Linked DNA regions of Runella sp. SP2. The protein of the gene in region 1 interacts with the protein of each later gene in a pairwise test. Links are inferred from orthologs where the notes say so. Each region holds a gene or a part of one and is shown in the gene's direction. Other genes may lie near its edges.

Region 1 (3,146 bases):
GTATCTCCGAAAGGCTCTTCAAACGAAAGGATATTTTTAGGAAGTGATGCCATTGGGTGGTTATTTTATCGTTAAGCATTAAAATCTGCTTAAAAAAATCAGCTAATTCTTTCTCAAAAGTCGTAAAAACCTCTTAGATGCCCAAAACAGAACCTTATTTTTAAAGAAATTGTAATGCAAACACGTCTAAGCGCGTACCTTTGTAGTTCCTATACATTACCAATCATTCCTTATTTGAAACAAAATGCCACTCGATCAAGAATTTGACAACCCCACCCACGAAGAATCAGAAATGACGTTCATTGAGCACCTCGAAGAACTACGCTGGCACGTTATCCGAGCTGTAGGTGCAATTATTGTTTTTACCATTGGGGCATTCATCTTTATTGAAGAGATATACGATAAAATTATTTTGGCCCCCTCTCGTTCGGATTTCTGGACCTACCGAATGTTGTGTAAAATCGCCGATTTCACGGGGGCTCAGGGGCTTTGCATCGACCAGCTTGATTTTGAACTTCAAAGCCGCGAAATGGCTGGGCAATTTACGATGGCGCTCATGTCAGCGCTTATCATTGGCCTTCTCTTTGCTTTTCCTTACGCGTTTTGGGAAGTTTGGCGTTTCATCAAACCTGGCTTGAAACCTTCTGAGCGCAAAATGTCGCGCGGGGCGGTATTTTACGTTACGTTTTTGTTTATGTCAGGGGTGCTTTTTGGTTATTACGTCGTTGCTCCATTGGCCATCAACTTCCTTGCCAATTTTAAGCTTGACCCGCGCATCAAAAACCAATTCGATATTACGTCGTACGTAGGATTAATTTCAATCTTGACGCTCGCTTGCGGTCTTACGTTCCAATTGCCTGTTGTGGCGTTTGTTCTTTCTAAAATTGGTTTTCTCAATCCACGCTTCATGCGGGAATACCGTCGTCACGCCTTTGTGGTCATTCTTATCTTAGCCGCAATCATCACGCCTTCGCCTGATGTACTTAGCCAAGTATTGGTGGCTTTGCCGCTTTCGTTGCTTTACGAAATCAGTATTTTTGTATCGGCCTGGGTAGAACGCAACAAAAAAGCAGACGCTGAATTGGAAGCCAAACAAGAGGAAGACGATGCTTTTAACAACCCTTGGACACCCGACGCCGACGTCTAATGAAAATCATAGCATAAATGATTCAGTTTATTGATATACAAAAATCGTTTGAAGGGCGAATCGTATTGGGAGGTGTCTCAGGCACATTTAAGCCTGGTGACACCAGCCTCATCATTGGCGGTAGTGGTACAGGAAAAAGCGTTTTGCTCAAATGCTTGATTGGTCTTATTCGCCCCGACAACGGCCAAGTACTTTACAACGGTCGCGATTTTTGGAACAGCGACGAAGAAGTACGAAAGCAAGTTCGCCGCGAAATGGGGGTTTTGTTTCAGGGTGGGGCATTATTTGACTCTAAAACCGTAGCCCAAAACGTACGTTTTCCGCTTGATATGCTCACCGACATGAGCGAGAGCGAAAAAAACGACCGTGTCATGGTTTGTCTCACGCGGGTGGGGCTTGACCATGCCGTCAATCGGATGCCTTCTGAAATTAGCGGGGGGATGAAAAAACGCGTCGGTATTGCTCGGGCAATTGTAATGAACCCCAAGTATTTGTTTTGCGACGAACCCAACTCGGGCCTCGATCCACTTACTTCGATTAAAATTGATGAACTAATCAAAGAAATTACGGACGAGTATAACATCACCACCGTCGTCATTACGCACGACATGAACTCTGTACTCGAAATTGGGGAGAAAGTAATGTTTCTTTACAAAGGCTATAAACTCTGGGAAGGCGACAACAACACCATTCTCCAAGCCGATGTTAAAGAGCTCAACGAGTTTGTCTTTGCCAGCAAGCGCCTACGAGAGATGGGAAGATAACGCAAACGCTTTCTTATAAATGGGTTTTCGGTAGGCAAACTGCGCCCACAACAACGGGTACATCAAATAGTCGGTTACCCAAAGAGGTGTTTTAAATTCGATTTCGTCCGCAATGATTGTACCGCCTGCTTCTTGGCGAACGATTCGGTGACGATGTCGCCAAAAGCGCAAGAAAAAAGGCAGTTTTGTTCCCTCATCAACAAAATAAATCTCCGATTCGGACGACTGCTGTTCCCTGATGTAGCTTATCCATTGCTGTTTAAAAAGCAAAAAATTAAGCTCCAATACCACCGTATTGCCCGCTAAGCAACCATCAAACCGTACTACGCGCACAGGAGGAAAGGGTGGGCTAAGCTTGCGAAACAATTCCTCATTGAACCCTTGCCAAACCACTTGGTAAGGCTGACTTACATGCGTTTGAATACGTAATTTCATGCAATATAAACTTCCTGCTCTGCAAAAAGTTTTCTACTTTTGGGCTTTTCGACCATCTTTTATTCTATGCTTACAGTTTACGGTATCTCCAACTGCGACACCATCAAAAAAACGCTCAATTGGCTCAAATCCAACCAAATGGAATTCTTATTCCATGACTATAAAAAGCAAGGAATTTCGCGCGAAACGATTGAAAATTGGCTCTCTCAAACCGATTGGACGAAGTTAGTAAATAAAGCAGGCACTACCTTTAAAGCACTTTCTGACGAGCAAAAAGCAGCGATTGTAGATTCGCAAAGTGCCCTTGAATTGATGCTCGAAAAACCTTCTTTGATTAAGCGCCCTGTGATTGAAAACAGTGGGAAAATCGTAAAAATTGGTTGGAAACCCGAAGGATTATGAAAATCCTTACTGTTTTTGGCACTCGCCCCGAGGCCATCAAAATGGCCATGCTGGTGCGTCAGCTCCGCCACCACCCACATTTTGAGCATAAGTTATGCGTAACGGGTCAGCACCGCCACATGCTCGACCAAGTGCTCGAATTATTTGAGCTGACGCCTGATTTTGACCTCAACATCATGCAAGCAGGGCAAGATTTGACCGACGTCACGTGTCGAATCCTCACGGGGTTGCGTACCCTTTTCCAGTCGTATCGCCCCGACCTCGTGCTTGTACACGGCGATACCACTACTTGCATGGCTACGTCGTTGGCGGCTTTTTACGCTGGCATTAAAATAGGCCACGTTGAGGCAGGACTACGCACGGGAAACCTGCAATCGCCTTTTCCTGAAGAAGCCAAT
Region 2 (3,233 bases), 3.6 Mb from region 1 along the record:
TGGTCTTTACATCTTATCTACCACCTCTTCCTTCGACTGTCCCAAATTACAAAAAAAAGCAGCACAACCAAATAATATCAAAGTTTTTTTTGAAATCTCCCAATGATTATTTTGACAATGTCAGACTTTCCCAAGTCTTTACTACAAAAACTGAAAAAATGTCAGACTATAATTCAATTTTTGAGCTGGCATAGAAAATGAGTTAAAAAGAGACGACAAAACTTAGTACTAAGTTCCAATAGTTGTAAAACCATCAAAACCCCTGATAATCATGTCAGAAGTAAAAGTTAAACCATTAGCTGATCGCGTTCTAGTGCAAACTGCACCTGCTGAAGAAAAAACTGCATTTGGAATCATCATTCCAGACACTGCAAAAGAAAAACCACAACGTGGTACTGTAGTAGCAGTAGGTCCAGGTAAAAAAGACGAGCCCCTAACAGTAAAAGTAGGAGATACTATTTTGTATGGTAAGTACGCTGGTACCGAAATCACCGTTGAAGGCCAAGAGTACCTTATCATGCGCGAATCTGACATTTTCGCTATTATCTAAATCAATGCAAATGTGGCAATTTGATAATTCGGTAATTTGATAATGTATATCAGCCCAGTTTTCAGTTGCTCTATTTTCAAATTTCCAAATTCCATAATTTTCAAATTAAAAAACAATGGCAAAGAAAATATTCTTCGATACAGAAGCTCGTGACAAAATCAAAAAAGGTGTTGATACACTTGCTAACGCAGTAAAAGTAACGCTCGGACCTAAAGGCCGTAACGTTATCATTGACAAGAAATTCGGCTCACCTGCTATCACCAAAGACGGTGTAACAGTAGCGAAAGAAATCGAATTGAAAGATGCGATGGAAAACATGGGTGCTCAACTCGTGAAAGAAGTTGCTTCTAAAACTGCCGATGCTGCTGGGGATGGTACAACGACTGCGACTGTATTGGCGCAAGCGATTTATGCGATCGGTTCTAAAAACGTAGCCGCTGGTGCAAACCCAATGGATTTGAAGCGTGGTATCGATAAAGCTGTTTTGGCCGTAACTGCTAACCTTGCTTCTCAAGCCCAAACGGTAGGCGACGATTTCAGCAAAATTGCTCAAGTTGCTACTATCTCAGCTAACCATGACGAAGAAATCGGTAACATGATTGCTGACGCCATGAAAAAAGTAGGTACTGAAGGGGTAATCACAGTTGAAGAAGCTCGCGGTACTGAAACTGAAGTAAAAACAGTAGAAGGTATGCAGTTTGACCGTGGTTATTTGTCACCATATTTCGTGACAAACGCGGAAAAAATGGAAGCCGAATTGGAGAAACCTTTCATCTTGATTTCTGAGAAGAAAGTATCTTCAATGAAAGAATTGTTGCCTGTATTGGAAGGTGTTGCTCAAACTGGCCGTCCATTGTTGATCATCGCTGAAGACGTAGATGGCGAAGCGCTTGCAACATTGGTAGTAAACAAAATCCGTGGTGCCTTGAAAGTGTGTGCGGTAAAAGCGCCAGGTTTTGGCGACCGTCGTAAAGCCATGTTGGAAGACATCGCAATCTTGACTGGCGGTACAGTTATCGCCGAAGAGCGTGGTTTCAAATTGGAAAACGCTGACCTTTCTTACCTAGGTCACTGCGAGAAAATCATCATTGACAAAGACAACTCAACGATTGTGAACGGTTCGGGTGACCAAGAGCAAATCAAAGCCCGTGTTAACCAAATTAAATCACAAATCGAAAATACAACTTCTGACTACGATCGCGAAAAATTGCAAGAGCGTTTGGCGAAATTGTCAGGTGGCGTAGCTATCCTTTACATTGGTGCTGCTACGGAAGTTGAAATGAAAGAGAAAAAAGACCGCGTAGATGACGCCCTTCACGCAACTCGCGCTGCGGTTGAAGAAGGTATCGTAACTGGTGGTGGTGTTGCACTTATCCGTGCCATCTCTGCATTGGATGATATTCAAGCTTCAAACGATGATGAAAACACAGGTATCAACATCATTCGTCAAGCGTTGGAGTCTCCACTTCGTACCATCGTTGCCAACGCAGGTGGCGAAGGTTCGGTAGTTATCAACCGCATCAAAGATGAAAAAGGCGGTTTTGGTTACAACGCCAAAAACGACACTTACGAAGATCTTTTCGCAGCAGGTATCATCGACCCTAAGAAAGTAACTCGTTTGGCACTTGAAAACGCTGCGTCTATCGCAGGTTTGTTGTTGACAACTGAGTGTATGATTGCTGACGAACCAGAAGAAAGCGCTGGCGCAGGTGCAGGTGCTCACGGTCACGGTGGTGGCATGGGCGGCATGATGTAATCAAGAGCTTCCTCATAGTAGCATACAACGAAAGCCCTCGGACTTCCGGGGGCTTTTATTTCGACCAATATTTACCTACAGTTAATCGTTAATTGTATTGGTTAAAGTTAACAGGTTGTTACTTACGCCAGAAAACATTTTAAGTAGTTTTATACAGAAAATACTCAGTATTCGTACTTGCTTAAGTAGTTAGAATAACAAAATTTTTCCCTTTACACCAATACATTTTCATTAGTTTCCGTCTAACAAACAATTGATTTCATTTCTCCTGCCCTTAGCATAGCTAAAAAATCGTTAAAATTTTGTTATTTTAAGTTTTTAAATAAGCACTGTCAAAATGACAGCCCAATCATGAAAATTGACCCAAACGAACTATATACTCGACTCATGTTGGCGGAATCAGACATTGATAACCTCGAAATACTTCCCCTTGGAGGTCCTGAAGGCGACGATGAGCCGATTGAAATGCCCGATGAACTAGCCATTCTTCCCCTTAGGAATACCGTTTTGTTCCCTGGCATGGTCATCCCTGTGACAGTCGGACGCCAGAAATCCATTCGTTTGGTTAAAAAGGCGTACAAAGGCGACCGAATTATTGGGGTCATTGCCCAAAAAAATCAGGATAAAGCCGAACCTACCAGTACAGATTTGTACGACATTGGGACGATGGGCTACATCATCAAAATGATTACCCTTCCCGACGGTAACACCACAATTATTTTACAAGGACGCCAACGTTTTAGGGTTAGTGATTACGTTCGCGAAGAGCCTTATATGATTGCTAAAGTATCTCCCATCGAAGATTACTTTCCCAATCAAAACAAAAAAGAGTCAAAAGCACTCATTCAGTCGCTGCGTGACTCCGCACACAGAATTCTTCGTCTCAATCCAGATATTCCTCAAGAAGCGCGTATCGCTTTGGATAAC

What was found.
Region 2: the proteins of DTQ70_RS19810 (region 1) and groL interact in binary tests that used the Escherichia coli proteins (3 or more experiments, as listed by UniProt). The link is inferred for Runella sp. SP2 from one-to-one orthologs.

What each region holds. Positions count from the first base shown.
Region 1 is NZ_CP031030.1:4,932,548-4,935,693, forward strand. What follows is about bases 224-3,037. They hold DTQ70_RS19810 (ABC transporter ATP-binding protein), read left to right. Parts: upstream 224-1,164; coding sequence 1,165-1,911; downstream 1,912-3,037. Other genes in these bases: tatC (twin-arginine translocase subunit TatC), read left to right, coding at 245-1,147; DTQ70_RS19815 (hypothetical protein), read right to left, coding at 1,891-2,346; DTQ70_RS19820 (arsenate reductase), read left to right, coding at 2,413-2,748; wecB (non-hydrolyzing UDP-N-acetylglucosamine 2-epimerase), read left to right, coding at 2,745-3,037. Outside these bases: DTQ70_RS19800 (hypothetical protein), read right to left, coding at 1-53; more of wecB, read left to right, coding at 3,038-3,146. UniProt on the Escherichia coli protein: Part of the ABC transporter complex MlaFEDB, which is involved in a phospholipid transport pathway that maintains lipid asymmetry in the outer membrane by retrograde trafficking of phospholipids from the outer membrane to the inner membrane.
Region 2 is NZ_CP031030.1:1,373,511-1,376,743, reverse strand. The notes cover bases 85-2,985. They hold groL (chaperonin GroEL), read left to right. Parts: upstream 85-665; coding sequence 666-2,306; downstream 2,307-2,985. Other genes in these bases: lon (endopeptidase La), read left to right, coding at 2,658-2,985; groES (co-chaperone GroES), read left to right, coding at 272-550. In the rest of the region: more of lon, read left to right, coding at 2,986-3,233.